DNA from 2 places in the Microbulbifer sp. CAU 1566 genome. Region 2 is predicted to be linked to the other one. Evidence: predicted binding sites of a transcription regulator. Region 2 holds the regulator's gene; the other holds the start of a gene.
What was found. Region 2 encodes FNR, which switches genes on or off when oxygen is low (the NO sensors DNR and NnrR bind a similar motif). Its sites were predicted from a motif close to TTGATNNNNATCAA; they were not measured.
Positions count from the first base shown of each region.

Region 1 (15,947 bases), on a different contig from region 2:
CACCTGGCGCCCGATCCCAAGCAGACTGAACTGCTGGTGAAATCCGGTGCAACCTGTATCGCTTATGAAACCGTAACTGATCGCTTCGGTGGCCTGCCGCTGCTGGCGCCGATGTCTGAAGTTGCCGGCCGCATGTCTGTACAGTGTGGCGCACACCACCTGGAAAAAGCCCAAGGCGGCCTTGGCGTGCTGCTGGGCGGCGTGCCGGGCGTAGCACCGGCCAAAGTACTGATTATCGGCGGTGGTGTCGTAGGTACCCAAGCGGCCAAGATGGCGCTGGGTATGGGTGCCGACGTGACCATTCTGGATCGCTCCCTGCCGCGTCTGCGTCAGCTGGACGATATCTTCGGTGGCGCGGTACGCACCGAGTACTCCACCAACGATGCCATCGAGTCCCACGCACTGGCGGCAGACCTGGTTGTAGGTGCGGTACTGATTCCGGGCGCTGCGGCTCCGAAGCTGCTGACCCGCGACCATATCAGCCGCATGAAGAAGGGCGCTGTGGTTGTGGACGTTGCGATCGACCAGGGTGGTTGTTTCGAAACCTCCAAGGCGACCACTCACCAGGAGCCTACTTACGTTGTTGACGGTGTAGTGCACTACTGTGTAGCGAACATGCCCGGTGGTGTTGCCCGTACTTCCACTATGGCCCTGAACAACGCCACTCTGCCGTTTGCGGTAGCCCTGGCGAACAAAGGTGCCAAACAGGCTCTGCTGGACGACGCTAACCTGCTGGAAGGTCTGAACGTACACGCCGGTATGGTGACTTACAAAGCGGTTGCCGATGTACTGGGCTACGAGTACGTAGATCCCAAGCTGGCCCTGCAGAAATCTGCAGTGGAATCTGATGTAGCTGCTTAAAAGCCATTGCTTTTGAGTAGCAGAACTGAATTTTATCAGTTCTCTTCCGGGGCTACCCCAAGCCCCGCTCTGTGAGACCCGGCAGTGTCTTCTACTGCCTTTGCAGCCGCGCTTTTTAGCGCGGCTTTTTTATGGGCGACAGAAATAGGTTTGTGGGCGGTAGAAGTAGGGCTGCCAGTTAGCTTGCCGGAAAAAGCCGGCTGAGCAGCACTGGCAGTGCGGTTTCTACCCGCAGAATTCTCGGCCCAAGGTGTACCGATTCAAAACCGGCTTCCTGCAGTTTTTCCACCTCGTAGGGGATAAAGCCACCTTCGGGGCCCACTGCCAGGGTGGTTTGCTGCTGAATGTCTATCGGGCAGGCGGAGGTGGTTACCGGGTGCGCTACCAGCTTGAGGGAGTCGCGGGCGAGTTCCGGCAGTTCATCTTCGACGAAGGGTTTGAAGCGCTTGCGTAATTCAATCTGCGGCATGGCGGTGTCGACTGCTTGTTCCAGTCCCAGCAGGCACTGCTCGCGCAGTTTGTCTTCGGCGAGCCAGGGGCTTTGCCAGTAGGATTTTTCTACCCGGTAGGCGTTAATCAGATACAGTTTTTTTACCCCCAGGGCAGTGGCGTGCTGAATGGTGCGCTTGAGCATTTTCGGCCGCGGAAGCGCCAGCAGCAGGGTAAGCGGCAGCCCGGGTGGTGGACTGCGGTGCAGGCTTACCTTGAGGGTGATGTGCCGCTCGCCGCGCTCAATGACCTCGCCATCGCCAATGTCGCCGTTGATCAAGCCGACTTTCATGGTGTCGCCGACCTGGGCGCGGTGGACTTCCGCAATGTGCTGAAATCGGCGGTCTTCCAGGCGGGCAATAATGGGAGCGGGTTCGGGCGTGTTGCTCGGCAACGGCGAGTTGGAGGAAAGACTGCCCGGCGCAAAGTCTGTCGGGCTTAGCAGTATCAGGTTCATGGCAGCTTAGCGTTTGGCGCTGGCAACGGCACCCTTGCCGATGCCCTCGTAAGCGCGCACCTGTATGTGTTTGCCGGGGTGATCCGAAGCGAGGACATCGGCGATGTACTGGGCCAGCTGTTCGACGGTGGTGTCGCAATCCAGCAGTTCGCAGCGCTCTGCAGGGATGCTGAGTGCAAACTGTCCCTGGCGGGCGCTGTAGGCAAAGCGCAGTAGCTGGCCGTCTTGCGCCAGCAGGTCTTCCCGGGTGCCCAGATAAATATCGGCCCAGCGTGTCGCCCACAGGGATTCCAGTTCACGGCTGCGCTCGCCGTCTACATCAATACGAATACGGGAGCGGTGGCCGTGGGCAATGCGTTGGCAGTTGCCGTCGTGTTTTTTCAGGCCGTGGCTGTAGTGGTAAAAGGGGGTATCGATGACTTCACTGATGAAGTCGAGACTCAGCTGGTCCACGCTGGTGGGGAAAATGCCGTCCAGTTGCTGCACACACCACTTTGCAACCGACGCCGGGGTGATCTCGTCTGCGGTTACCAGCGCAAAGGCTTGGGAGGGGCCGCTGACCGTAATGGTGTCGCCATTGCCGAGCTTCCAGTCCAGTTCCACCCGGTCGCCACTCTGTTGCAGGGTCAGCCCCGGGGCGAGGGTGGGGACCAGCAGGCGGTGATCCAGCTCGGTATCCAGCCAATTGCGCAGGGTCTTTTTGACGATGCCAAAGTCACACACCATGCCCTGGTGATCCAGGGCGCCGTCCAGTGCAGCATTGGCGAGCCAGGTTTCACCAACGATACCGCGGGTCTGGTGGAGGTAACTGAAGTCCACGTTGGTGAGGCTGTCGACAAACAGGTGCATAGGTTTTCCGGCTAGAAATTGGCTGAAAAGTAAGTGAATGCCCGGATTCGGGCGCGGCACAGTATAGCTTTTTGGCGTTGTAAATTGTGGCCCTGTTACAGGGATTTTGCTGAGGGTTCTTTCCTCAAGTAAATCGAGCAGAAATTGGGGGTGGCACCTGGCGCCTGGAGTCTCTATAATCGCGCCCTCTTCGAGTGCAGCCGGCTTCTCATTTTGAGTTGCAGTGCTAATCTGATTGCTCGAAGCGTTGTGGCGGCCCTTCCGGTCTCCTCGCAATGATCAGCTGTGAACCCCGCCAGGCCCGGAAGGGAGCAACGGTAGCAGTGACATCATGTGCCGGGGGTGTGCTGGTTGGGCTGCCTCCAATCTCTTCCTTCCTCTTCTATTTTTATCGCTCTTCCGCTCTTCGTTTGTTTTCCGTTTCCATAAATTTCCGAACGCCGTCTGTTCATTTGTCGATTTTGTCTGAATTCTGAGCACTCCGTATCTGGGCTGCTTACATCGCTTTGCTTCAGTTTCGAAATTTTTGCCCAAATAAAGCGGGATACGGGGAATATTGTGCCGATGTGCCTGGGGGATCCCCTGCAGCATCTCGGCAGCGGGAAACCATGTGCTATAAATCGCGACAGTTCCTTTTTTTCTTTTTGCCCGGTTTCGGGTGCCGCTCACCAGATAATTCGAAAAATTGACCAGAGGATGTCGATGAAAAATCTAGCATGGGTAATTGCCGCCGCCACTTTGGCTCTGGCGGGCTGTGATGGTGGAAACAACCAGTCAGAGTCAGCGAAGGGCGCGGCGCCATCATCTGCCGAAGCAGTTTCCTATGGTGCGGATACCACTGCTGCCGGCACGGTGGCGCAAGCCGACAGCGCCAGCGGCACCCTCGATGCGCAAGACGCCAAGGCATTTCTCGATAGTGCGCAGGCGCGGCTGGAGAAAATTGCCGAAGAGGTGAGCCATGCCAGTTGGCTCGCATCAACCTATATCAATGTCGACTCTCAATATACAGAGGCACTGGCGGTCGAGCGCTATACCTCACTGGCGGTTGAGCTGGCCCAGCAGGCGGCAAAATTTGACGACGTCAAACTGGACCCGGAAACCCGGCGCATGCTCACCATGCTGAAGCAGGGGTTGGTATTTCCTTCGCCGAACGACCCCAAGTTGACGGCGGAGCTGGCGCAGATCGGCTCAAAAATGCAGGGAATGTATGGCGCAGGCAAGTATTGTCCGGGCCAGAAAACGGGTGATGATGAGCCGGCCGGTGATGGCGAAGAAACCTGCTACACCCTGACGGAAATGGGCCAGAAGATGGCCAACAGCCGCGATCCCAAGTTGCTGAAAGAACTGTGGGTGGGGTGGCGCAAGGTATCTCCGCCGATGAAGCCACTGTACGAACGCCAGGTCGAGATCGGCAATGCCGGGGCCAAGGAGCTGGGGTATGACAATCTCAGTGTAATGTGGCGCTCTAAATACGATATGCCTGCCGATGCCTTTGCTACGGATATGGACAACCAGTGGAGCAAGGTAAAACCCCTGTATGAAGCGCTGCACTGTCACGTGCGCGCCAAACTGAACGAGCACTACGGTGATGATGTGGCGCCGGCTTCGGGCAAAATCCCCGCGCACCTCCTCGGTAATATGTGGGCACAGGAGTGGGGCAATATTTACGATATCGTCAAAGACGACGATATGGAGGCGCCTTACGACCTCACCCAGCTGGTGGTGGATTCCGGCATGAGTGAGAAGGATATGGTGAAGGTTGGGGAAAAGTTCTTTACTTCCCTGGGCTTCAAGCCGCTGCCGAAAACCTTCTGGGAGCGTTCGCAGTTCGTGCAACCTCGCGACCGCGATGTGGTCTGCCATGCCAGTGCGTGGAACCTAGATGGTAAAGACGATATCCGCATCAAGATGTGTATCAACAAAACCGGTGAAGACCTGATCACGGTGCATCACGAGTTGGGGCACAATTTTTACCAGCGCATCTACAACGATCAGCCGTTTCTCTACAAAGAGGGAGCCAATGACGGTTTCCACGAAGCGGTTGGCGATACCATCGCGCTTTCCATCACACCGAAATACCTGAAGGAAATCGGGCTGATGGATGAAATTCCCGGTGAAGAAAAAGACCTGGGTTACCTGATGCAGCAGGCACTGGACAAGATTGCCTTCCTGCCATTTGGCCTGCTGGTGGACAAGTGGCGCTGGCAGGTATTCAACGGTGAAGTAGCGCCGGGGGATTACAACAAAGCCTGGTGGAAACTGCGGGAGGAATACCAGGGAATTCAGGCGCCGGTTGAGCGTTCCGAGGCCAACTTCGATCCGGGTGCCAAATACCATATCCCCGGCAATACCCCGTACGCGCGCTATTTCCTGGCCCGTATCCAGCAGTTCCAGTTCCATCGCGCGCTGTGTGACGCAGCCGGTGAAACAGGACCACTACACCGCTGTTCCATCTTCAAGAATCAGGCCGCCGGAAAAAAACTGCGTGACATGCTGGCGATGGGTGCGAGCAAACCCTGGCCGGATGCCATGGAAGCCCTGACCGGCCAGCGCGAACTGGATGCCTCGGCCATCGTGGATTATTTCCAGCCCCTGATGGTGTACCTGCAGGAGCAGAACAAGGATCGCGAGTGCGGCTGGTAGGTGGTACTTGATAGGTGGTACGTGGTAAGCGGCACCTGGTTAGCGACACTCGGGAAGCTGTCAGGTGCGGCCAGTTGATTGGTTTTGGCTATGGGCTGGATATGGAGGGGCAATTTTGAATTGCCCTGCGTGAGCTTATCATGACGATCAGTGGCCGTTTTATCGATGCCGTAAAACACAGCATATTTTTACGGCAGCTCTTGAAAACGTAGGATAAGGCGGCATTAAAAGTTCTGAACCCTAGCAAAAAGAGGTTGCGAATGAGCGATATTGATATCGGTATTGGTGCCAAGGACCGCGAAACGGTCGCCAAAAGTCTGAAGAAGCTGTTGGCAGATTCCTACACCCTGTATTTGCAAACGCACAACTTTCACTGGAATGTGACCGGGCGACTGTTTCGGGAACTGCACCTGATGTTTGAAGAGCAGTACACCGAGCTGGCGACCGCCGTGGACGATATTGCCGAGCGAATCCGCACCCTGGATGTTGTCGCCCCGGGTACCTACAAAGCCTTTGCTGAGCTGAGCTCCATCAAAGAGGTAGAGGACGTTCCGGCTGCTGAGGAAATGGTGCGTATCCTGACCCAGGGGCATGAAGCGGTAGTGAAAACTTGCCGCGAAGCGCTCAAGGCCGCTCAGGAAGCCGATGACGAATCCTCGGTGGCGCTGGTGTCGGACCGTATGCGGGTCCATGAGAAAACCGCCTGGATGCTGCGGGCCACTACCCAGTAATAACGTATCTGACCGCGTATAAAACCGGCCCCGTGCCGGTTTTATTTTGCCCTTAGCTTTCGTTTTATGTTGTTCCCTGTTTTTCTCCTGACTCTCTACCTTCTGACTCTCTACCTTCTGACCCTCTTCCTCCTGGCTCTCTCCCGCATTTCTTCCATCGTACCCCCGTTATTTTCTGCGCCAGATTGACGTATTTCGCTCGCGGCGGCTTGCAAATAACTACTGTGTACTGCACAGTAAATACTGTGTGTGACACAGTATGCATATCAGCTTGGGGCGTAGATGACGAAAGCACCGGAAAAACTCGACAGGCTGGTAATGGAAGTGCGGCGAGGGGCCTTGACCCTCGCGGTGCTGTTGGCATTGCGGGAGCCGCACTACGGCTACTCCCTGCGCAAGGGTTTGCTTGCAAAGGGACTGGAAATTGATGAAGGCACTCTCTATCCACTGCTGAGGCGGCTGGAAGATCAGGGGCTATTGCGCAGTGAGTGGCAGCAGGAAGATGGGCGCAAGCGACGCTTTTATCAGATCGATGCCGGGGGGGAAATCGCCCTCGCGGAAATGCAAAGTGAATGGCAAAGCCTGAATGATGTAATCGGACAACTCGCGGAGAAAGACTGATGGATTGGTTGCAGCGCTACGTGGAAAACGTCAAAACCTATTTGCCGGCTCGATTGCGGGAGGATGTGGGCAGCGAATTGTATTCGGGGCTGCAGGACCAGTGCGATGAGCTGGCGGATCGCCTGGGACGTGCACCTACCGAGCAGGAAGTCTTGGCGCTGTTGCAGGAACGCGGGCATCCGATGGCGGTGGCGGCGGCTTATCAACCTCGGCGCACCCTGGTCAGCGAGCCGCTATTTCCCTTGTATTTACAAGTGTTGAAATGGACCCTGCTAATACTTGCCGTGGTCAGCGCGGTGGGAGTGGTGGCGTCCCTGTATGGCCAGGAAACCCCCAGTTTACTCAAGGCGGTCATTGGTTGGCTGGCCGGCGTCTACGAAGGGGCGATTCACGCTTTCGCCTGGGTGACTCTGGTGTTTTACCTCGCTGGCGAGGGTCTCGGTTATCGCAAAGTCTTTGCCCGCTGGAACCCGCGCTCGCTGCCGAGAATTGTAAACACCGGTAACCGGGTTCCGCGCTTTGATTCTGCGGTGGAGTTTGTTGTCACCTTGTTGGCGATGGCGTGGTTGAACGACCTGTGGCGATTGCCCGGCGCAGACGGTGGGTCGTCACTGGTGTTGTCGCCAGCGCTGGGCGCCATGTTGCCCTGGCTGAATATTGCCCTTGGCCTGAGTGTGATTACATCACTGGTCAAATTGTTCGCGCCTTTTTGGACGCGCAACCGTCTGCTGATCGACGCGGCGCTGAATAGTTACTGGTTATTGCTGCTGGCGATGCTGTTGCGGGTCTATCCGCCGTTCTCCATCGAGTGGCGCAGTGGCGATTTCTGGCAGCCGGAGCAGGGTGCCTGGCAGGTTTCGGTGGGCATCGTGATCGCCATTACTGCCTGGGATCTACTGGGTAATCTGCGGGGGTTAATTCGCGCGCGTATAGCGAGTTAAGCGCCGGTGGCGGCAGTTGCCGTGGTGGTGGTTGTTCTAGTCGGCGCTATCGATGGATTTACCCGTGGACAGCGCCAGGAATGCCTGAGCTGGGGTCGAGAGGGCGCCGATACTTTTGGTCAAAACGCCCACTTCGTGCGCCACGATGGGCGCTGATAGCGGGCGGCAGATCAGCCCGTAAGATTCCATCTGTGCCCTGCATAAACTGGGGACTGCACTGACACCGAGACCGGACTGCACCAAACGCCCGATGGTGCTGAGCTGATTGGCTTCACACAATAGCCGCGGTTTGGCCCCCGGGTCCAGGGCCTGAGCAAACGCGGCATCGGTCCAGCGCCGTACCGCGGAACCGCGGTTCATGGCGATAAACGGTTCTGCCCCCAATTCCTGCCAACGCACTTCCTTGCGTTTACCCTGTTTGTGCCCGGCCGGAAGCACCGCAACAAAACGGTCTGTGGCGATAGGGTGAAATACCAGGTTGCCGAGATCATCTGGCCGAAAGCTGAACCCCAATTCCGCGCGCCCCTCCTGTACTGCATTTACTACCCGTTCCATCACAATGTCTTCCAGCACGATATTGATGGCGGGGTGCTGCCGGTGAAATTCACGCAGTAAATCGGGGAGCTGATTCATGGCGAAGGCGGGGATGGCGGCGAGAGAAAGCTGTCCCTGTTGCAGCTGGAAGCGCTGCTGCACGGCATCCAGGGTGTTGTCCCAGTTGTGGAGTAGCTGTTGTGCGCGGTCCACAAACTGCGCGCCCTCCGGCGTCAGCACCAGCTGGCGGCCGTCGCGACTGAACAGGGCGCCCCCGAGAGACTCTTCCAGGCTGCGGACAGCAATGGAGATGGCGGGCTGGGAGACGTGCAGCTGGGCACTGGCCTCCGCCAGACTCTGGGTTCTGGCGACCGCCACAAAGGCGCGCAGCTGCTTGACGGTGGTGCTCATGTGTGGGGGCTGGCTCTTGATGAATGTTAAGTAAAATTTAACATTGGTTAATAAGTTTAAAATAGTCTTAAGTGTTAGACCAAGGCATGATTGTTCGCAGTGCGTTAAGGCCAATAATGGCTAGTATCCAAAATAAATGGCAAAGCACCGCTCGTAGAGAGTTCTGGTAAAGAGTTACAGACGGTGCCTTCAGCAGAGAGAGTCAGCATCCATGAGCAATCCCGCGCAGCCCCTGTGGCAACCCAGCCCCGAAGCGATCGCCGCTACTCAGGTGGATCAGTTCCGCCGTCTGGTCAATGAGAATCACCAGCAGACGCTGGCGGACTATCCGGCGCTGTATCAGTGGTCTGTTGAAAACCGGGAGGCCTTCTGGGGGCAGCTGTGGGATTTCGGAGAAGTGATTGCCAGTGAGCGCGGCGAGCGCGTGCTGGGTAAGGATGTGATGCCGGGCGCCGAATGGTTTCCCGATGCGCGCCTGAACTTTGCGGAAAACCTGCTGCGCTATCGCGACGACAAGATCGCCTTGGTGGAGCGGCTGGAAAATGGTCGTCGTCGACAGCTCAGTTACGCTGAGCTGTTTGCAAAAACCGAGCAGTTGGCTTCGGCGCTGGCTGGTGCCGGCGTGGGTAAAGGTGACCGGGTTGCGGGCTTTATGCCCAATGTCATGGATACCGTGGTGGCCATGCTGGCAACCGCCAGCCTTGGCGCCGTGTGGACTTCCTGCTCTCCGGACTTTGGCATCAATGGTGTGCTGGACCGCTTTGGGCAGGTGGAGCCGAAAGTGCTGTTTGCCTGCGAGGGCTACTTTTACAACGGCAAGACCATCGATTCGCTGCCGCGACTGCAGCAGATCGTGGAACAGATCAGTTCCATATCCCAACTGGTAGTGGTGCCCGTTGCGCGGAGTGCTGAGCAGACTGCGGACGATATTGCCGGGCTGGATCGCGCAGTCACGCTGGACGCGTTTGTGGGCGCGGCACCGGAGCGGGCGCTCACCTTTGAGCAAACGGAATTCAATCACCCCCTCTATATCATGTACTCCTCCGGCACCACTGGCGTGCCCAAGTGCATCGTGCATGGTGTTGGCGGCACCCTGTTGCAACACCTGAAAGAGCACCGCCTGCATACGGATATTTCCCGCGACGATACCCTGTTTTACTTCACCACCTGTGGCTGGATGATGTGGAACTGGTTGGTGAGTGGTCTCGCCTGTGGTGCCACCCTGGTGCTTTACGATGGCTCACCGTTTTATCCGGCGGCCCAGTGCCTATGGGATATGGCGGACGAAGAGGAAATCAGTGTTTTTGGCACCAGTGCTAAATACATTGCCGCGCTGGAAAAAGCGGGCTGCAAACCGCGGGAAAGCCATAAGCTCAACCGTCTGCGCGCGGTGTTGTCCACCGGCTCCCCTCTGGCCCATGAAGGTTTCCGCTATGTGTACCGGGATGTGAAGGCCGATGTCTGTCTGTCGTCCATTTCTGGAGGCACGGATATCATTTCCTGCTTTGCCCTGGGTAACCCTGCGTTACCGGTATATCCCGGAGAGTTGCAGTGCCGCGGCTTGGGAATGGCGGTGGAAGTGTGGAATGATGACGGCAAGCCGGTGCAAGAGGAAAAAGGTGAGCTGGTCTGTGCCAGTTCCTTCCCGTGTATGCCGATCGGCTTCTGGAATGATCCCGACGGCAGTAAATACCAAGGGGCTTATTTCGACAGTTGGCCCGGTGTCTGGGCCCACGGCGATTACGCGGAAATCACAGAGCACGGCGGGGTGATCATCTATGGCCGTTCCGACGCCGTACTGAACCCGGGCGGTGTGCGTATCGGCACTGCGGAAATCTATCGCCAGGTGGAGAAGGTCGAGGAAGTGCTGGACAGTATCTGTATCGGGCAGGATTGGCGGGATGACGTCCGGGTGGTGTTGTTTGTGGTGCTGCGTGAGGGCGTGACACTTGACGACGAACTGATCCAGAAGATTCGCACCACAATTCGCGCCAATACCACGCCGCGTCATGTTCCCGCCAAAGTGATCCAGGTACGGGATATTCCGCGTACTATCAGCGGTAAGATTGTCGAGTTGGCGGTGCGCAATGTGGTGCACGGCAAGCCGGTGAAGAATCAGGAGGCCCTGGCCAATCCAGAGGCGCTGACGTTGTTCGAAAACCTGCCGGAGCTGTCCGGCGAGTGACTTTGTGACGGCGCTGCATTGTCGGCGCTGCATAGAGGGTGCTGTATTGAAGCCCTAATTAAAGCCCCACAGGTAACCATTCATCGATCCTGGGGGCTGACATGCTGAAGGCCGGAGCGAGTGATCGCCCGGCCTTTTATCCGCTTCCCCTGACTAGTCGCTTTTGTTAGCCGTCCGTTCTCCGCGGTCTATTGCAGGGGTTCAATCGACCTCCTGCTATCTACTGGTTTATATCTACTGGCTCAGTCGAGCCTGCTCTTCATCCATTTTGCGCAACGCCATTCGGGTAAAGTAACCGCCCATCAGGCATACAAAGCCAATGATGCCGAGGCTGAGCAGGCCAGAAAAACTGGTGAAAAGGTCGATCATTGCATCCATGGTTGCCTCCGGGCTTTGTCTGCAGCGGGCACCTGAGCGGGTCCCGAGGGTTTGTCATTTCCGGTTGTCTTTCACTGAGCTCAGTGTAAAGTGGCGCGCCCTGGGACCCTTGATCCAGATCAAGGGTGGCGACGAATGATGCGCTATGCCGCGCCAGCCAATCTGCGCTACCCTGTGGGTAATAAGATTTCTCAGTTCCTGTTTTAAACCGACGGCCGCAAACCAATAATTTCTAACCAATAACGTCACGGAAGATCAGCATGATTACATATCTGTATTGGGCCGCAGTCATTGCGCTGGTGGTGTTATGCCTGTTCGCCGGCAGCCGGCTGGGCAGCCTGGGCAAAGGCGCGATTGTCGCCGCCATCATCTTTCTCGCGGGTTGGCTCGCCTATTACTTCCACTTTGAGCAGGTGTTCGTAAAACGCTTTGGCGGTGTGATGCGGATCTCGGTGCCGGAGGGGCACAGGCATCTGGGGTCTACCTGGAAGGACGACAATCTCTGGGTTGAAAACTACGATCCGCGGACGAATGAGTGCATCTTCAGTGAGTATTCCAAGGGCAACCTGCTGGAAGGCCGGGTGATTATCAAGAACTGCAATCCGCTGATGGAGCGGGCTGGTAACCCGGCGGTGCCGCCACGCTAGTGATCAATGGGTGGCAGCCCTTGTGATTCGTCAGTAAATCACCGGTGTGGGCAGGGCAGAGCACCGTTTTTAAGTGTTGGGTGTAAAGACGGGTAAAGTTCACACTCCCCCGGCAACTTTCACCGATGTTCAGCATCGCAGTAGTGAAGATTGGCAAACGGATTTTGGTCTTGCACGATTCTCGTTTCGCTCCCAGAGCAAAATTTTTCTCCTTACTTATCGTCGCATTGCTGGCAGCGCCCGTGCTGCTGTGGCCGCAATCCGGCTTCGCGCTGCCGTTTTTTGACAAACTGCCCAAGTTCAAAGTGCGAGTCTCCGAAAACAAGGAACTGCAGAATTGGCTGCGGGACAAGCTCGGTGAACAGCGTAAATCCAGCAGTGTGTTGAAGTCCTACGACGATCCTCTCGATGTTGCCCGCTATGAGCGCGGCACTCTGGAGAAACTGCTCCGTTCTCGCGGTTACTACGACGGCCGGGTGCGTCAGTCGGTTACCGATGGCGAGATCGAATACAGGGTGGTGCCCGGCCCTGTTTATCGCATCAAGGCACTGGATGTGAATATGCCGCCGCGGGTGAAAGGTGGCTTTCCCGGCGTGGGGCTGAAGGTCGGAGATCCGTTGGAGGCCGAGAAGGTCACCGAGGGCGTCAAGCGCATTGAAAGCTACCTGGCGGACAACGCCTGCCTGCTGAATGTCGATGTGGATTACCAGGCAACGGTCATTCACAGCGAGCAGGCGGCCAAGCTGGAATACCGGGTCGCGAACAGCCCTGAAGTGCACATCGGGCAGGTCCACGTGCAGGGCCTGTCGACGGTGGATGAAGACTTTCTGCGCAAGCGACTGAAAATACAGCCCGGGGACTGCTTTAACCGCAGCAAGTTGGACGCGGCCAAGCTGCGACTGTTGCGCACCAACCTGATTGCCGGCGCCAACGCCGAAGTGTCGGATCCTGAGTCGGGTATTGTCGATATCACCTTCACGGTCATCGAACGCAAGCATCGCACCATCCGCCTCGGGGTCGGTTACACCTCCGATGATGGCGGCGGTATTGCCGCAGGCTGGGAGCACCGCAATATTCTCGGTCGTGGCGAAAAAATCGAAGTCGAGACTCGGGTTTACGAGGCCAAGCAGTCCCTGAAGGGCGAACTGCGGGTGCCGAGATTCTTCCGCGATGATCAGGAATTTTCCGCCACAGCGGAAGCCTCCAATGAAGAGCGCGACGCCTACGATGCGGACTCGGTGACCGTTGGTGGCATCATTTCCCGGCACCACACCAAGCACCGGACATTCAGTGTCGGCAGTGAGCTGAAGTTCAGTAAGGTGCAGGAAGAGGGCGAGGAGAGTGAAAACTATAACCTGTTGTCCTTTCCCCTCGGCATCAAGATCGATACCACCGACAACCTGCTGGATGCCCGGCGCGGCGCGACCGTTGCGATGGAAGTGAAGCCGTACTTTGACCTGCGCAGCAGTGGCACCCAGTTCACCAAAAATACCCTGGTAATGACCGGTTACCATACCTTCGATGAGGTTCGTTTCGACCCGACCCTGGCGCTGCGTATCAAAGCGGGTGTGATCAGCGGTGCAGACAACCTGGAAATTCCTGCGGACGAGCGATATTACGCCGGCGGTGGCGGTTCTGTGCGTGGTTATGCTTATCAGGCACTCGGGCCCCGACGCCTGATTCCGTCGACGGTTGCCGGTGAGCCGCCCACCCTGTCGGACCCCATCGGCGGGCGCGGCTTGAGTGAAATTTCTTTTGAGGGACGTTTCCGGTTTACCGAATCCTGGGGCGGTGTCCTCTTTGTGGATGGCGGCAACGCCTACGCCGACCCGCAACCCAGTTTTGACGACTTGTACTGGGGGGCAGGTTTCGGGGTGCGCTATATCACCTCCTTTGCCCCGGTGCGGTTCGATATCGGTTTCCCGCTGGAAAGGCGCGAAGACGTCAATGACAGCGCCTATCAGATTTATGTGAGCCTGGGGCAGGCGTTCTGATATGCAGCGTGAGTCACCAGCCAACCCTTCTCATCCGAATACCGGGCCTCGCAAGCGCCGGCTCCGTGCGCCTCGCCTGGCCCTGTACGCCGTAATCCTGCTGTTGCCATTGTTACTGGCAATTTTTCTGCTGGGGTCCGAGGGCGGCCGCGAGGCCTTGACCCGCGGTGGACTTTCCATTGCCCGGTATTATTTGCCGGATCTGGACATCACCGCGGAAGGGCTGCGCAGTCCCGAACTCGGGCGCTGGTATTTCGAGTTGTTGCGGGTGCGCTACAAGGAGCAGCCCCTGGCAGAAGCGCGCAAGCTCACTGTCCATGTGGATTTGCAGCGCCTGTGGCGCAATCAGATCCATATGCCTGAGCTGAGTGCCGATTCGCTGCTGTTTGATAACACCGTGCTGGGGGAATACCTCCAGGCGCATGTAACCGAAGAAGAAGTGGAAGATGCCGCGGAAGAAGTCGACGATGCCACCATGCCGGCCATTTGGGTTGAGCGTTTATCTGTTGGCCAACTTACGGTAATCGACCAGGGACTGAACGGCTTTCCTCAGGTATCGGTCAATGGGCACGGCAGCTACCGCTGGCCGGACCGGGAATCGGAATTGTCGCTGAAGGTCGCAGAAGTGCAGGGCAAGCAGCTGCGCATACAGCTGGATGGCAGCATGCTGGATCAGGACAATTACCGGCTGACCCTCTCTGCCGATGAGCAGCCCGGTGGCTTCCTCGGCAAGATGCTGCAGTTACCTGAAGGCGAGCGCCTGGATGCAGATGGCCAGCTGTTGGTCAAACTGACTGGCGAGAACCAGTTACACCTTGCGATTGAGCGATTCACCCTGCCACTGGTGCACCATAGCTTCGGTCTCAGCGGCCGTACGGATGTGGTGCTGTCTCCCTGGTCCGTGGCAACGGACGACCTGGTGCTGACGGTGGACGATAGCCGCAACACCGTCAGCGGCAATATCAATGGCGAGGAAATGGCATTGCAGCTGCAGCTGAATAAACTGCCGCTCGCCATTTCCCAGCCCTGGCAGGACTACCTGCAGGGTGGTTGGCTGTCGGCGGATCTGGATATCCAGGGGCCACTGAAACAGCCCAGTGCCAACGGTAGCCTGGAACTGCGGTCCAGCTACCAGCAGCAACCACTTCACCTTACCGGGGAAGTGGAAACGCTCGCCGATGATATTCATATCCGCACCGCGCGTTTGAAACTGGCCGACACACAGCTGGATGTCAGCGGCAGTGTGGATATCGGTGGTGAGTCCATTGACCTCAAAGGGCTTGTGGAACAGCTGTCGCTGGCGGAAATCCGAAAAATACTCGCCGCCCTGGAAGAAACCCGGGAAGTGGAGATACCCGCAGAGCTGGATGGCACCATTGAGCGGTTGCAGGTTACTGCGGCTGGCCCCTGGGCTAATCCGAAGCTGACCGTACAGCTGGCCAGTGATGTGCAATACCAGGAACTGGAAACCCGGCTCGAAGGGCAGGCTGCGGGTGACCTGAAGAGGTTTGCCATCAGCCATCTGCTGCTCGAGGGGGAGAACCTGAGAGTTGGTGGTAGCGGCGAAATCAATATCGAGGGCAAAGCCCTGCAGTTTCAACTGGATGTCGCCGCGCGGGGATTCGAGCCGGAGCAGTTCGGTGTACCGGTGGATCCCGGCACCACGGTAGATCTGGATGCGGTGGTTTCGGTCAAGGGGCCGTGGGATAACCCGAAAATGTCCGCGCGCCTGTCTTCGGACGGTCGCTACCGCGAGTACCGCTATCGCCTGCGTGGTGGCGCCGCCGGAAACGCCGAACAACTGACTTTCGATCGCCTGCGGCTGGATCTGTACACCGGTACCGCAGCCGCAGCCGAGGCGGCGCCAGAGGGGGACCGCTCACTGGTTCCCGATGAAGTCGTTGATCCCGGCCAGGATTACCCGCTGGCGCAGTCCCGCGAACGCGTGGCTGGAACCGGAGCCCTGGCGCTCGACGCCGAGCAGGCCCGCGAGCGCGGCAACGCCTGGTTGGAACTGAATGGTGTGGTTGAACCAAAGGCACAGCGCGCCAATGGCAGTATCGCCGCGCGCAATATTCCCATCCGCATGGCAACACTTGCCGGGGTGTCACTGCCACCGTCGCTGATGGGGGAAATCAGTATCGACGGCCAATTCTCCGGCCCGTTCAAATCGCCGCAAGCCAGTGCCAATATCCTGGGTAGCGGC
Region 1 covers NZ_JALNMG010000003.1:336,202-352,148, reverse strand. Annotated here, with positions in the region: gene ald (alanine dehydrogenase) at 1-861, shown strand, start outside; gene M0G74_RS09870 (16S rRNA (uracil(1498)-N(3))-methyltransferase) at 1,040-1,807, opposite strand; gene M0G74_RS09865 (6-carboxytetrahydropterin synthase) at 1,814-2,656, opposite strand; RNA gene ffs (signal recognition particle sRNA small type) at 2,916-3,012, shown strand; gene M0G74_RS09855 (M2 family metallopeptidase) at 3,359-5,299, shown strand; gene M0G74_RS09850 (Dps family protein) at 5,560-6,030, shown strand; gene M0G74_RS09845 (helix-turn-helix transcriptional regulator) at 6,313-6,651, shown strand; gene M0G74_RS09840 (hypothetical protein) at 6,651-7,592, shown strand; gene M0G74_RS09835 (LysR family transcriptional regulator) at 7,629-8,537, opposite strand; gene M0G74_RS09830 (acetoacetate--CoA ligase) at 8,749-10,722, shown strand; gene M0G74_RS09825 (DUF3149 domain-containing protein) at 10,957-11,100, opposite strand; gene M0G74_RS09820 (hypothetical protein) at 11,361-11,747, shown strand; gene M0G74_RS09815 (BamA/TamA family outer membrane protein) at 11,918-13,741, shown strand; gene M0G74_RS09810 (translocation/assembly module TamB) at 13,743-15,947, shown strand, end outside.
Region 1: M0G74_RS09825 (DUF3149 domain-containing protein) is a predicted target of FNR. The motif match lies at 11,210-11,223, and genes of this name have one in related genera.

Region 2 (15,947 bases):
CAGGGCGCGCAGGGTTTCGATATCTAGGTCGTTGGACGGCTCATCCAGCAGCAGTACGTTGGCACCCTGCTTCAGGGTGTAGGCCAGGTGCAGGCGGCCGCGTTCACCACCAGAAAGCTCGCCCACGCGTTTCTGCTGATCACTGCCCTTGAAGTTGAAACGGCCGATGTAGTTGCGCGAGCCCACTTCGTAGTTGTTGATCTTGAGAATGTCCTGACCGTCGGAAACGGCTTCCCACACGGTCTTGTTGTCGTCCAGGTTTTCGCGGCTCTGGTCGACGCTGGCGATCTGTACGGTTTCACCGATTTTGATCTCACCGGAATCCGGCTTCTCGGTGCCGTTGATCATGCGGAACAGGGTGGATTTACCGGCGCCGTTACCACCGACGATACCGACGATGGCACCCTTGGGTACACGGAACGACAGGTTGTCGATCAGCACGCGATCGCCGAAGGCCTTGCTCACATTCACCAGCTCGATCACGTTGTCGCCTAGGCGCTCACCCGGCGGAATGTAAATCTCGTTGGTCTCGTTGCGAGCCTGGAATTCCTGGGACTGCATTTCTTCCAGGCGGGACAGACGGGCTTTGTTTTTGGACTGGCGGCCTTTGGGGTTCTGACGGGCCCACTCCAGTTCTTTCTGCATGGCCTTGGCGCGGGCCTGCTCGCCTTTCTGTTCCTGCTCCAGACGCTTCTCTTTCTGTTCCAGCCAGGTGGTGTAGTTACCTTCCCAGGGAATACCGTAGCCGCGGTCCAGTTCCAGAATCCAGCCGGCGACGTTGTCGAGGAAGTAGCGGTCGTGGGTGATAGCCACCACGGTGCCGTCGAAGTCGTGCAGGAAGCGTTCGAGCCAGAATACGGATTCCGCATCCAGGTGGTTGGTCGGTTCGTCCAGCAGCAGCATGTCGGGGCGGGAAAGCAGCAGGCGGCACAGGGCTACACGGCGCTTTTCACCACCGGACAGGTTGTTTACGTCCGCATCCCAGGGCGGCAGGCGCAGAGCATCGGCGGCTACTTCCAGACGGTGCTCCATATTGTGCGCATCCCAGGCCTGGATGATGTCTTCAAACTTCTGCTGTTTCTTGGCCAGCGCATCGAAGTCGGCATCCGGCTCGGCGTATTCGGCGTAGACCTGGTCGAGGCCGGCGAGGGCATCAATGGCCTCGCGCATGCCGTCTTCGACGTTGCCGCGCACGGTCTTGGCGGGATCCAGCTGCGGTTCCTGGGGCAGGTAGCCCACGTTGATACCCGGCATGGCGCGGGCTTCACCGTTATAGTCCTGATCCACACCGGCCATGATGCGCAGCAGAGTGGATTTACCGGCACCGTTCAGACCCAGCACGCCAATTTTGGCGCCAGGGAAGAAGGACAGGGAAATATCTTTCAAAATTTCGCGTTTAGGCGGAACAACCTTGCCCACGCGGTTCATTGTATAGACGTATTCAGCCATTAGAGCTCGATTCCAGTCGGTCAGAATTTGGGCGCAAGTTAGCAGTTTGTTGGAAAACTTCAACCTGCACTTTCTTCGGGCCTTGGGGCTGGGCCCTGTTGTGGTAATTGGGTCGTTCGGTAGCAGCGCCTTTGCATCGAAGTGTCGAGGGCTCACCAAGCTCTAGCGATATAAGACTACGAAGTGCATCACTTCAATGCGAAGGTGGAGTGGCGGGTAAAGGTTTTCAAAAGCGTCGGCGACAGGGAAGTCGCCGACGCAGCGTACAGGGATGTATTCACAGCGGTTTTGAAAACCTTTACCCGGTGCTCCGCCGCCACAGGGCCTGCTTAAAAACGGACCACAAACCTGTCCGATACAATAACCAGTTGGGTGGCGTGATAGGGCAGGTAATGCCACCACCAACCCATCTATGTTTAACTTGGCCCCAAATAAACAGCCGGGAACCAGTATGACCCAGGATTTACCCGTAATCGTTGAGCGCCAGGGCCCCGTTGGCAAATTGACGCTTAATCTGCCCAAAGCCCTCAATGCCCTCAACCTCGACATGATCGACCTGATGGCCGCACAGCTGGAACAGTGGCAGCAGGACGACAGTGTCGCCTGTATCTGGATAGAGGGCGCTGGTGACAAAGCCCTGTGTGCCGGTGGCGACGTGGTAGCGCTGCACCGGGAATCCGGCAGCTACGAAGACGAAGGCGCCAGTGAGTTTGTGGAAGCGTTTTTTTCCCGCGAATACCACCTCGACTACCAGATCCACACCTACCCAAAACCCATCATCGTCTGGGGCAACGGTATCGTCATGGGCGGCGGTATCGGTATCATGAATGGCGCCAGCCACCGCGTGGTCACCGAAACCACGCGTATGGCCATGCCCGAAATCACCATCGGTCTCTTTCCCGATGTGGGCGGCAGCTGGTTTCTGAACCGTATGCCCGGTCGCATTGGCCTGTTCCTCGGCCTGACCGGTGCCCAGTTTAACGGTGCCGATGCCATCTATACCGGTATGGCGGATCGCCTGGTTGCCTCCGGGAGCAAGGATGCGGTCTTTGGCGCCCTCGTAGAGGCCGGGTTCAATAGCGACCCGGAACACAATCGCGCGCTGGTAAGCCGCCTGCTCAAGGCCTCTGAAATGCCCGCCGACCAGCAGCCGGATTCCAATGTGCGCGCCCACTACGATGTGATCCAGCAGCTCACCGAAGGCGCCACCCTGCCGGAGGTCTATCAACAGATTGTTGCATACGCCGGTGATGATGAGTGGCTGCAACGGGCTGCCAAAACCCTCAGGGCTGGCTGTCCGTTAACCGCATGGGTCGTCTGGGAGCAGCTGAAGCGCGGCAAACATCTGTCGCTGCAGGAGGTGCTGGAAATGGAAAAAATACTGGCGGTGAATATGTGCGCTAATGGTCAGGTAAAGGAGGGGGTGCGTGCACTGCTGATCGATAAAGATCGCAATCCGCAGTGGCAACCGGCAATCCTGGCAGAGGTCACAGCGGAACAGGTGGAGGCCTGTTTTACTGCACCCTGATTGAGCGACGGTCGGGGTTATCTAACCGGAAGTAAAAATAATGGAAAGTAACAATAAAAAAGTAACAATAAAAATGAGAGGGAAAAAACATGCAGTCAATCAAAAAGATCGCGTTTATCGGCCTCGGTAATATGGGCGGCCCCATGGCCGCAAACCTGGTGAAAAAGGGTTTTGCAGTAACGGCCTTTGACCTGTCGGTACCGATGCTCGAAAGCGCAGTGTCCAATGGTTGCCTGCGCGGCGAAAGCGCGGAAGCGGCGAGTGACGGCGCCGACGCGGTGGTTTCCATGCTGCCCAGTGGTGAAGCGGTGCGTGCGCTGTATCTCGGGGCGCAGGGTTTATTGCAGGGGATGGATCGGGAAACCCTGCTCATTGACTGCTCCACCATTGCCGCAAACGACGCCCGCCAGGTGATCGCCGCAGCGGCTGAGCGCGGTATCGACGCGCTGGATGCCCCAGTCTCCGGTGGCACCGCCGCCGCCGCGGCAGGGACTCTGTCGTTTATGTGCGGTGGTGACGACCAAACCCTGGAGAGGGCGCGTCCGGTGCTGGAGGCCATGGGCGCAAATATTTTTCATGCCGGCCCCGCCGGCAGCGGCCAGGTCGCCAAAATCTGCAACAACATGCTGCTGGCCATTCATATGATCGGCACCGCGGAGGCTTTGCAGCTGGGGGTGGATAGCGGGCTGGACCCGCAGGTGCTGTCGCAGATTATGAGCGCCAGCTCCGGCGGCAACTGGTCACTGGAAAAGTACAATCCCTACCCGGGGGTAATGGAAAATGTGCCGGCCTCACGGGACTACCAGGGTGGTTTCTCCGTGGCCCTGATGCTGAAAGATCTGGGGCTCGCCATGGATACCGCCGCTGGCAGTGCATCCTCGACACCGCTGGGTGCGCTGGCGAAAAACCTCTACCAGCTGCACGGTGGCGATGACCTCAATAGGTCGCTGGATTTTTCCAGTATCCAGAATCTGTTCCGGCGCCCTGTCGGAAACTGAATGCCGCGACCAACCTGCCGGCGCTTGATCTAAATCAAGCGCCGGTAATCCGTGGCCCGGTAACTTTGCGCGATCCCATAGTTTCCCGCTCATTCAGCACCGGATCACAGGTTACGCGTAAATGGCCTCAAATCGCTTGGACAGCGCCCCTTCTCGCAGCAGCGATACTCCTTGTATCCGCGGTTCCTCTGGTTCCTTGGCCTCGGGAACCGCTTCCGAAGATCTTTCTCCTGAACTGCTGGCGCGTTACGCGGGCCCATGTCCTCGCTACACGTCGTATCCCACCGCCGACCGGTTTACGCCGCTGCATGCCGATCGTGAGGCGCGCGTGGCCAACGGAAGTGGCAAGCCCTGGGAAGCATTGCGAGACGTGAGCTCCCTGTCGCTCTATGTGCATATCCCATTCTGCCGTTCCCTCTGTTACTTCTGTGCCTGCAACAAGGTGATTACCCAGCAGTATGGTCTGGCTTCCAGCTACCTGGAGCGTGTACTTGCTGAGGCGCAGTGGTATCGGGAGCGCGTCGCACGAGTGCTTGTGACTCAATTGCACCTCGGTGGTGGTACGCCCACCTATCTGAACGACGGTGATCTGACGCGGCTGGTGAGGGGGCTCGGGGAAGTGTTTGACCTTCGCCCCGGAGAGGACGTGGAATACAGTGTGGAAGCGGATCCGCGGGTGCTGGAACTGGAAACCCTGGATACGCTACAAACACTCGGTTTCAATCGCCTGAGTATGGGCATCCAGGATTTCAATCCGGAGGTGCAAAGGGCGATCAACCGAATCTGCACGCCGCAGCAGGTCCGCACTCTGACTGATGCCGCGCGGGCGCGGGGCTTTGGCTCCATTTCCTATGACCTGATCTACGGTCTGCCCGGGCAGGACGTGCAAAGCCTGGAGCGCACCATCGATAAGGTGATTGAGTTGGCACCGGATCGTATTGCTTTGTATCACTACGCGCATCTGCCACACCGATTCAAGGCGCAACGCCTGATCGACTCCGACCTGATTCCGTCACCGCAGGCAAAAATCGATATGCAGCTTGCCGCGACACAGCGGCTGACAAATGCAGGTTACCGGTTTCTCGGTATGGACCATTTTTCCCGCCCGGAAGACCCCCTTGCCGCGGCCGCCGACGATGGGCGCCTCGCACGCAATTTCCAGGGCTATACATTGATGCCCGCTGACGCGCTGATCGGCCTTGGTGCCTCGGCCATCAGCTACAGCCGCGATGGCTATTGGCAGAACCACCACGGCCAGAAGGAGTATGCGACGGCCATTGCCGAGCGCGGCGAGGCCATCTGCCGGGGCTGGTCGCTCGATGATGACGACCGCGCGCGGCAGTGGCTGATCATGGAGTTGATGTGTCATCTCCGGGTGGAAAAGCGCGCGCTGGAGCTGCGCACAAACACGCCGTTCCGGCAGTATTTTGCCGCGGATCTGGCCCGCTTACGCCCTCTGATTGCGGACGGGCTGATACGGGAATCAGCGCAAGACCTGGTGGTCACTGAGCGCGGTCGCTGGTTCCTGCGCAATATTGCCGCCGCTTTTGACCGGCACTTGCACACCGGGGAATCCGCAGCTCAGTACTCCCGTGTGCTTTAATCGGTTGCTGGAGATATAATTCCAGAATGGACGGGGCGGGGAAGCGCCCCTGAATTGGGAATTTCTTTCGAAAGCTGCCGCGAAAGAATGGGCGAAAGATCGATCGAAAAACTTATCGACGAACAGTTCATCGACGAAATAGTCATCGAATAGTGGAAGTGGAAATGACGATGCCGAAATCCTCACCAGTGGTCAATTGCGGAAACTGCTCTGTCAGAAGGTTGTGTCTGCCGGTGGGATTGAGTGAGGAAGATATCCAGCGCCTGGAGCAGGTCTCGCGCAAGAAAAAAATCCTCAAAGCCGGCGACACCCTGTTTCGCGCCGGTGATCCCTTTTCCAATCTCTATGCCATTCGCTCGGGCAGCTTCAAGTCTGCGGTGATTGGCGCCGACGGTGACACCCAGGTGACCCATTTTGCATTACCCGGTGAATTGCTGGGGCTGGATGCGTACAGCAGTGGTTCCCACCCTGGTTATGCGGAAGCGCTGGAAGAAAGCAGTGTGTGTGTACTGCCATTCACTCAGCTGGAAAATCTGGCGCAGCAGGTGCCCGCACTGCAAAAGCAGATTTACAACATATTTTCCGAAGAACTGAAGCAGGACAACGACGTGTTGCTACTGCTTGGCAAGCGCTCCGCGGAGAGCCGTCTTGCAGCACTCCTGATCAATATCTCCAGCCGCTATGCGCGACGTGGCTACTCCGCCAGTGAATTCAAGCTTTCCATGCAGCGTATGGATATCGCGAACTACCTGGGGTTGACCGCAGAAACCGTCAGCCGCCTTATGTCGCGCTTTCAAAAACAGGGCCTTATTCTGGCGCAGGGCAGGGCAATCAAGATTCTGGATCTAATTGCCCTTAGTGAGCTTGCTGGCACCCACTGCAGTTACGAGAACGGATAGAATACCGGCCATTTTATTGGCTGCAATCAGTAGGCAACCGCCAGTTCTTGCCCTGCAAGATCCTGATAGATGGCTTCGTATAGCTGCTTCACGCCCTGGTGAAAATGTCCGCTTTGTCGGTTCGCCAGGGTGGCGGTTACTTTATTCCAGTCGTTGTCTGTCAGATATTGATTGACCAGCGGCAGCAAAATTTCATTTTCTTTCTTCATGTGTTCGCGCTGCAGGGAAATATAGTTCTGTGCGGTGCTGAACAGTCGTTCCCGTTCCACAGCGGCATCGTTGGCTACTGCGTAAAACAGCTGGTTCATTGTGCGGGTGGCTTCGGCAATCGCGCTGTGTTCCGCGGTGATCCTCGCAACCACATCGCGGATTTCCACAGGCTTGCTGAGCAATTGTTCGAACACCAAATCTTCCACCGGGTGGTGCCACTGGTCGGGATAGACAGAAAAGTAATCCAGTGCCTCCAGGATCATGCTCAAGGTTGCGGGATCCCGATCTTGTTTTCCCAGTTCGTGGAGCAAATGTTCAAACACATCCAGTAGGTTTTGCATGTGTTTGTGGTCATTGCAGAGCTGTCGGTAGATATTATTCATCTCTCGCCTCTTCATTTTTCGCTTCCATGACGGTTAGTGACAATCGACAACTTCATTGTTGTCTGCTGTCAGAGGGAGAGCTTGATCTGAATCAAGCCGCGACAATATCGTGTCGCGGCTTGCGTCGACAGCGCAAAGCGAGTGCTATCGAAGGGAGGTGAGGAAAGGTGAAGCCTGGGGGCCTCAGTGACGTTAGAAGTAATAATCCTGCAGATCGATCTGTTCCCAGTCGTACACCAGCTTCGGGCCATCCGCGGTTACCAGGCTGACCTTGTCGGCCACCAGGCACTCGGACCAGTCGACCTTATTCATATCCACGATTTCCGCGCCGCCTTGTACCTGCACAATGGAGTCCTTCCATACCTGCTGGCAATTGTTTGGAACTTCACCCTTGATCAACAATTGCTGGCCCAGGTAGTTCTGGTAACGCAGCTGGGGCATGCGGTTCAGGTGGTAGCGCTCTTCCTCTGCCTGCAGGAAGAACTTGCCGTTTTCCTCGATCAGGGTGCCGCTGACGGTGAGCGTTTGTTGCGGCGGATTGGCGGCACAGGCGGAAAGGAACAGCAGGGGAAGCAGTAAGCTCTTTTTTGACGACATCATTATTACTCTTTGGTTATTTGTTACCAAAATAGCAAGTGAGGGTTGCAGAAGCGTTTCAGTTTGGTTGCAGCGGTACCGCGGGCAGGAAAAAACTGTCAGAACAGCAATCGGGAAGCGGAGGGGAGAAGGCATTATAAAGTCCGGCGCCACACAGGGCGCCGGTGTGCAGTGAACACCCGGAGTGTTCAGGCTGCGTCGCTGTTCTTTTCCTTGTGGCCGTCTTTCAGGTGCAAGGCGACCTGTTTTTCCAGGCCTTCCAGCGCGTACGCCTGGCCAAAGCCTTTGACGTAGCGCCCGGCGCTGGGCTTCAGTTCAAACAGGTGGAAATCTTCCAGGCCTTTCAGGTGATCCATAACCGGGCCAAACTTCTCCCGCAGTTGTTCAATGCGCTCCTGCCAGAGAGGCGCCTCACGGCCGATCAGGCCCGCCTCCACATTGAACGTCACCCGCAAACGCGCAAACGCCTGCTTGGTATCCGCTTCATCTGCATTAAATATCACAGAAGCCTTACGGTTAGCTTTCAGGTTGGCTGCATGTTCGGAAAGGTCGGAAATAAACAGGTAAAAGTGTCCATCGGCGGCCAGAAAGGGCGCGGTGCTCGCGTGTGGGTGCCCCTCTGGTGTCAGGCTCGCCAGGTTCAGTAGCTTGCGGGTGGCGATGAAGTCGCGCACTTCAGCGACCAGGTCGGCGCCGTCATTGGTCTTGGGTGCACTGGTTTGTGGATCGGCTTGTGGCGTGCCGGCTTGATTGTCGATGTTACTGTTGTTCTGTTCGGTCATGATCAGAATCCCCCGTCAGGAATGTTCAGCGCCGGCGCCTGCCAGCTGCTGCTTTAAAGCGTTAAAACGAGCAACCTGTTCCGAGATCAGTTTGCGCTCTGCATCCCGTCCCAGAAATACCTTGAATACACAATTGCCACTGGGGGCCAGGAATACGATGGAATGGCTCTCGGCCCCGCGGTGGGGTTTGCTCACAAAGGCCACTTCACTCAAGCCGTCCACCAGCAGGTGACCGTGGAAGGGGTTTTTGTGGTGCATGAAGTTGTAGTAGCCGTGGGCGATGCTGCCCCTGGGGAATTCCCCTTTGAATTCGAACACCGAGCCCTCGTTCTGCACGATGGTGGTGACCTTGCCCCAGTTGGGCAGTTCTTCAATCAGTTGCCACACCGCTTCGCTGCCGGCAAGTGAGGCCATGTCTGCGGGCAGGTTGGCGATGATTTGCCGCACGCTGGTGTCGAGCTGTTTTGCCATCTGCTCCAGGGTATGGCCCGGTTCGCTGGCCAGTAATTCCTGTACCTGTTGTTGCATGATTCGGTTTTCCGGCAATGTCTTAATGAAAGATGTCTTGAATACGGGCTTTGCAAGTGCAAATGGCGGGCCGCAGACAATCGGCCCGACTCGCACTCCGTTCCCCGGCAAATGAACAAGGGATCAGAAGCGGTAACTGGCAGAAAGCTTAATGTTGCGTCCGGGCATATACAGCTGCTGGAAGGCGACCCGATACTCCTCGTCCGCCAGGTTATCCAGCGCCAGCCCCAGCTTCAGGCCGTTGAGGTTTCCGGTGGCCGGTTCCCAGGTCACATAGGCATCCGCCAGAGTGTAGCTGTCGAACTCGCGGGCTTCGTCGTCCGGCAACTGATCCTGGGCGGAGACCAGTGAGGTACGCAGGCCGGTTTTCAGGTCGCGTTGCAGGAAGTAGTAACCCAGGTCCAGCACCCACTTGTCGGCGGGGATATTGCTCAGGTAGCTGTCATCTGACAGGTCCTTGCCCTCGGTCTGGCCGTAGCTCAGGCCCAGTTCCAGGTCGTTCAGCCGGTAGTTGGCGCCCAGTTCAAAGCCTTTCAGTTCTGCTTGGTCCACATTCTGGTAGGTGGTGTTCATGGGGAAGCCAAACATGAAGTGCGGATTGGTGACCACCTGCTCGATAAAGTTATCCACCTTGTTGCGGAACACCGCGGCACTGGCGGTCAGCTGGTCGCTGTCACTGGCGAGGCCGCTGAAGGCAAAGTCTGCGCGCAGCTCGGTATTCTGCGCTTCTTCTGCTGCCAGATCCGGGTTGGGGATAAAGGTGTTGGCGAGGAATCCCATACCCATAAAGCTGAAATCACCGTAGGCGTAGTGGGTGCCCTGGGTGTACATCTCTTCCACCCCCGGTGCCCGGAAGGCTCTGGCGTAGCTGGCGGTCAGGTTCATCCAGTCGCTGGCTTTGACGGAGGCGGCGATGGACGGGGATACCGCGCTGTCTTCGCGGGCGGAATCCGCCAGCTGTTTGCTGCTTGCTTCAAAGCGGTCGTAGCGCACCCCGGGGGTCAGGGTCAGCAGGTCGGCAAAAGTGAAGTCCGCCTGGGCGTAGAAGCCCAGTACCTCGGAGTCCGCGTTCATATCTTCCGGCCGGTTGTCGCCGTCGCGCACGGTGGTGACGTCGTCCCGGTACCAGTCGAGGCCGTAGACCCACTGGGCGCCGAAACCGTCACTGGCATTGGTGATGGTAATACCGGTGGTGTTCACTTCGGTGTTGTCATTTTGGCCGTTTTGTCCCTGGGTCGGACGGAATTCGTCGAACTGGGTGTCGTTGCGATACACGGTGAATTTCGACGTGTGTTTACCGTCCAATGCCTGTACCAGATAGCTGGCGGTCAGGTTCTGGTCGGTAATGTCGCGTTCGATAAACGGCGAGCTGGTGCCCACATTGGCGTTGGGATTGGACGGCACACCTTCTTCGCGATTGTTGTGGCGGAAGATGACATCGAAGCGCTGGCTATCGCTGATCTGGGCGCCGCCACGGAGGAGCAGGGCGGTGTTATCACTGGCGCTGTCCGCTAACTCTTCGCCGCCGCCAATCTCCAGATTGTCGCGCTCGGAAACAGTCCCGTTTACCAGATAGTCGAACTTGCCGGATTGGCCGTAGATCGCCGCGGTGGTTTCGGTAGAGTCGCCATTACTGCCCAATTCTTCCTTCAGGTAGCCGCCAAAGGTTTCACCGTTTTTCAGCAAGTCGCTGGCGTTTTTGGTCGACAGGGCCACCACGCCGCCGATGGCGCCGGAGCCCCAGAGGCTGGATGCCGGGCCCTTTTTCACTTCGACCTGCTTCAGCAGTTCCGGGTCCAGCTGGTAAGTGCCGCGGTGGCCGGAGTTAAAGTTCTGGCGCGCACCGTCGATGGTCTGCAATACGCGCACGCCGGACAGGCCGCGAATATTGGGTGCCTGGTTGGAGTAGCGCGGGCCGCCTTCCACCTGAATGTTGGGTTCATATTTCAGTGCCTGGGCGATGGATTCCGGTTGCTGCTCTTCCAGCTGTTCGCGCTCGACAACCACCGTGCGCGCGTCTTTTTCCGTCGCGGCCGGGTTGCGGTCTGCGGCGACAACTACTTCGCCAAACTGGATTACCGGTTGATCACTGTGCGCGGTGTCTGCTGCCTGTGCCAATGTGTTACTGGCACCCAGCGCCAGCAGTGCGGCGGCGAGAGGTTGGAGTTTCAGAGTCTTGATCTGGCCCATGGCGGTGCCCCCTTTGTGCATTTGTGCATTCCCAAATTGTTTTCTGCGCAGTTCAGCTGCTTGCGCACTCGGTCGTTTTTTGTACGAGCGACAGCCTGCGGTTGCGCCAAAGAATATGTACAAATAACCTAATTGTAAATGCTAACAATTATCGTTTGAGTTTATTTGGGCGGATTGCTAACCTGTGGTCAGCCAAAAAACGTGAACGAGGAATGCCCGTGCGAGTGCGCATGACAGTGATGCTGATCTGTTCCTTTGCACTGCACGGGTGGTTGCTGTGGGCAAAGCCGGCGACGGAAGTTCCGGCGCCCTCGGCTGCGGTGGCATTGAAACTGGGGCAGCTGAAGTTGGCGCCTGGGGCGGAACAATCTCAGCCGCAGACACAGCCGCAGCCGCCGGAGAAAGCACCGTCGAAGAAAGCACAGGTGACGGATGCGCCTGATCTAAAGCCAGAGTCAAATCCGACGCCAGTAGCGGAAGTCTCGGAAGAGGCGGGAGAGAGGCAAGAGAAGCGAGAGCGGCAAGAGGCACAGGAGACTGCCGATATGACGCCAGTGGCGAGTGTGTCGCAGGCCCCGACACAGGCAGTTGAACGAATGCAACAGCAGAGCCTGAGCGATATTCCGGTGCTGGTGGAGCGCCCTGCGTTCGCCAGTCCGCCCGATGCACCGGTTTACCCCGAGCTGGCGCGGCAGCGCCGGCAGCAGGGCACGGTTGTGGTGGAGGTACAGCTGGATGCCTCGGGCACGCAAGTGGTGCGCAGGTTATTGCAGTCGTCCGGTGTGGACAGTCTCGATGAGGCTGCACTGCGGGCGGTGGCGCGCTGGCACTTTCTGCCCTATCGGGAAAACGGCCGCGCGCGCCTGTCGCGGGTGCAGCTGCCAATCCGCTTTTCGCTGTAACTATCCGTTGTAACTATCCGCTGTAAACAATTGGCGGCACTGCAGAGACGGCGCCAGATCAACGAGTGAAATATGTTCGTACATCAAACCTGGTCAGAGTTTTTTTCCCAGCTGGGCCCCATGGGCTGGCCGTTATTGTTGGTCTCGATGGTGGCGCTGGCGTTGCTGGGCGAGCGCCTGTGGTTTCTGCTGACAACCGGGCACCGTGGAATCAGTGAATCCTTCAAGCGTCTGCAGTGCACTGCAGAGTCCGGGCTGGATCAGCTGGCGCAGCAGTGTGAGGGGGAGCGCGCCTTGGCAAGCCGCGCCACCGCCCTGCTGTTGCAGCACCGGAATACGGAAAAAATGCAGCGCGAAGAGGTGGCCGCGGTCTGGCTGCAGGAGCAGCGTCGGCGGTTGCACAGCGGCCTGCGCCTGTTGATGGTGATCGGCATTATCAGCCCGCTGATGGGGCTTTTGGGCACAGTGCTCGGGTTGATTGGTATGTTTGCCGGCCTGTCAGGCAGCCATGAAGCAGTGACCCCGGCGCTGCTGGCCGACGGTCTGGGTATGGCGATGCATACCACCGCCGCGGGTTTGATGGTCGCACTTCCGGCCATTGCCGGTGCGCACCTGCTGGCGATCTGGAGCGACCGCACGGTGGCGGATCTGGAGCACCTGTTCAATCGTGGGAACCTCTGGCTGGAAGGGTTGGACCCCTGTGCCTGCAAGCGGGAGTTGCCCCCGCGCGTGCCTGTATCGAACTGTGATCTGACGGTAGTGGCGCAGTGATCAATATCAATCCACCCAGTAAGCGGGATTTTTCCCTGGCCAACCTGGCACCGGATCTAACGCCGCTGCTGGATATCATTTTTATCGTACTGGTGTTTCTGCTGCTCACCGCCAATGTGCGGCTGACCTCACTGCCTATGGATCTGCCCGCCAGTGAGCGCGCCAGCGCGGCCATGCCGTCCAATCCGCTAACGATTTCCCTGTCCAATCGCGGCCCGGATCTGTGGGGCATCGAGGATCGTGGCTACAGTAATCAGAACGCATTTGAACAGGCGCTGATGGCAGCGTTGGTAGCTGGCCCCGAACGCCCGGTGGCTCTGGCCAGTGATCGCAATGTACCGGTACAGCGCATGCTCGATCTATTTGCGCTGTTGCAGCAGCAGGGCATTGAAGTGGCCGAAATTGCCTTGCAGCCAGACGCTGCCCAGTAACCACTCTGAATTGTTATCGACCTATCGACGGGATGCACACCATGCTCACTCTGGTAAAAAAAATAACGGCTGTGACTTCAGCAATGATTTTGTTGTTGGGCGTTAGTCAGCATTGCGCCGCGGCGCCCGAGCGAGTGATCAGCGCCGGCCACTCGATTACCGAACTGGTGCTCGCGCTCGGCGGTGGCGACAGCCTGATCGCCGTGGACTCTTCCACCCGCCTGCCGGCAGATTTTCGCAAGGTCCCGGTGGTGGGTTACTACCGACAATTACCGGTGGAAGGATTGCTGGCGCAGAACCCGCAACTGCTGGTGGGCGGAGAGCACATGGGGCCTGCGAATACACTGCAGCTGTTGCAGGATTCCGGGGTAGCCGTGTTGCAGTTACCGGAAGCGGAAAATGGCGAGCAATTGCTGGATAACATCGACCGTCTTTCTGAAGTGCTGGAAAAACCCGCAACATTAATCAAGCAGGGCGTCCAGGCGCAGTTGCGTTCATTGATGGCAGCGCGAGCCGCGCTGGCGGAACCACCGCGTATTCTGTTTGTGCGCGCACAGCAGGGGCGCGGTGTTAAAGCCGCCGGCACCGGCACCAGCCCCGACAGCCTGATCCGGCTCGCGGGTGGCATCAATGCCGTGGATTTTTCCGGTTACAAACAGCTGTCGGATGAGGCGCTGTTGCAATTGCGCCCGGACTGGATTTTGTTTTCCAGTGATCAGGCGGAACAGCTGAACGATGGCCTGGCCCTGCTGGAATGGCAGCCGCTGCTGAAATTGACCCCCGCCGGAAAAACACAGGCGTTTTACGCGGTGGATGGCTATGCACTGCTGGGGGGTATCGGTCTCGCCAGCTTGGCCGAGGCGAAAAAGCTGAACGAAACCTTGGCCGCGCGGTGATGGCGGCAGTGTGCAGCGACAGATAACAGAGGTACCCCGGTGGAGTTTCGCCTGAGTGACAAAAGCCTGTTGCCGGTATTGGTAGCACTGCTGTTGATCGGCAGCTGTCTATCCCTTGGCGTGGGGGCAATGGCAATCGGCTGGCGCGATGTGCTGGCGGGGCTGATGCACTGGAGCTGGCCTGGTTTTCTGAGCCTGGATGTGCCGGAGCAATATGCGCTGGTACTGGGAGAGATTCGTCTGCCGCGATTGCTGCTCGGCTTGATTGTGGGTGGAATACTGGGGCTCTGTGGCGCGGTGATGCAGGGGCTGTTTCGCAACCCGCTGGCCGACCCGGCGATTATTGGAGTTTCCGCCGGTGCCGGTGTCGGTGCCGCATTGGTGCTGGTATTTGCCAGCGGCACGGCGCTGACCACCGTTGCCGGTGGTGTATTGAAGCAAGTGCACTGGCTGTTGCTACCGGTTGCCGCCAGTTTCGGTGGGGCGCTGAGTACCTGGCTGGTGTATCGACTCGGCGATCGCGGCAAATCGGTGGTGATGATGCTGCTGGCGGGTGTGGCCATCAATGCACTGGCCGGTGCCGCAATTGGCCTGCTGAATTACGTCGCCGATGATCGCGCGCTGAGGGATATCACCCTGTGGCAGATGGGTAGCCTGGGTGGTGCAACCTGGGGCGCGGTTGCCATGGCGGCATCGGTATTGCTGGTCGCGGGCGCGTTGTTGTGGCGGCGCGCACCGGCACTGAATGCGCTGTTGCTGGGTGAGTCGGAAGCCCGCCACCTGGGGGTGGATGTGGCACGGCTCAAGCAGCTGATGATTGTGCTCACTGCGATTGCCATGGGCGCCGCGGTATCGGTTTCGGGGATGATTGGATTTATCGGTCTGGTGGTGCCCCACACCATACGCCTGCTGCGGGGGCCGGATCATCGCTTCCTGTTGCCCTACAGTGTTCTGGCGGGCGGATTGTTACTGGTAGTTGCGGACACCGTCGCCCGCACCCTGGTAGCCCCTGCGGAATTACCGGTGGGCATTCTCACCGCACTGTTGGGGGCGCCCTTCTTTATTTACCTGCTGTGGCAACAGCGCCGGCAGATTTTTTAACGGGGGCGCCAGTGCTGATCCAGATCGATAATCTCGGTATCTCTTATCCCCGCGCCAGTACACCTCTGCTGGAGGGTATTTCCCTGGAGTTTGCCGCGGGCCAGCTCACCGCATTGCTGGGCCCTAACGGCTGCGGCAAAACATCCCTGCTGCGGGCCATTAGTGGCGAGCTGAGTCACAGTGGCAATATTCGTTTGTTCGGTCGACCCCAGCAGGACTGGTATCGCACACCGAAAGATCACCGCCAGCTGGCGCGCCGCTACGGCTTGCTGCCACAGCATTCCAATCTGAATTTCGCGTTTACCTGTGCGGAAGTGGTGGAACTGGGGCTGGCGCCCGGCAGTCTGTCGCGGGTGGAGCAGGGCGAGCGCGTTGAGCACTTTATGCGGCGTGCAGACGTCTGGCATCTGCGGGATCGGCTCTTTCCCAGTCTTTCCGGTGGCGAAAAGCAGCGGGTGCAGCTGGCCCGGGTGCTGTCCCAGCTGAGCCTGGCAGACGGTGACGACGCGCGGATCCTGTTACTGGACGAGCCCACCTCGGCGCTGGACCTCAAGCACCAGCACCAGGTGCTGGCCCTCGCCAGGGAAGTGGCCGATGAAAATACCGCGGTGGTTGCGGTGCTCCATGATCTCAATCTCGCCGCGCGCTATGCCGACCGCATGGTGATGTTGGCGAATGG
Region 2 covers NZ_JALNMG010000001.1:785,489-801,435, reverse strand. Annotated here, with positions in the region: gene ettA (energy-dependent translational throttle protein EttA) at 1-1,449, opposite strand, end outside; gene M0G74_RS03340 (enoyl-CoA hydratase/isomerase family protein) at 1,901-2,977, shown strand; gene mmsB (3-hydroxyisobutyrate dehydrogenase) at 3,067-3,975, shown strand; gene hemN (oxygen-independent coproporphyrinogen III oxidase) at 4,097-5,578, shown strand; gene fnr (fumarate/nitrate reduction transcriptional regulator Fnr) at 5,743-6,477, shown strand; gene M0G74_RS03320 (hemerythrin domain-containing protein) at 6,504-7,070, opposite strand; gene M0G74_RS03315 (hypothetical protein) at 7,263-7,670, opposite strand; gene M0G74_RS03310 (pyridoxamine 5'-phosphate oxidase family protein) at 7,856-8,449, opposite strand; gene hutX (heme utilization cystosolic carrier protein HutX) at 8,465-8,977, opposite strand; gene M0G74_RS03300 (TonB-dependent hemoglobin/transferrin/lactoferrin family receptor) at 9,101-11,188, opposite strand; gene M0G74_RS03295 (energy transducer TonB) at 11,398-12,069, shown strand; gene M0G74_RS03290 (MotA/TolQ/ExbB proton channel family protein) at 12,142-12,840, shown strand; gene M0G74_RS03285 (biopolymer transporter ExbD) at 12,837-13,271, shown strand; gene M0G74_RS03280 (ABC transporter substrate-binding protein) at 13,355-14,167, shown strand; gene M0G74_RS03275 (iron ABC transporter permease) at 14,207-15,268, shown strand; gene M0G74_RS03270 (heme ABC transporter ATP-binding protein) at 15,280-15,947, shown strand, end outside.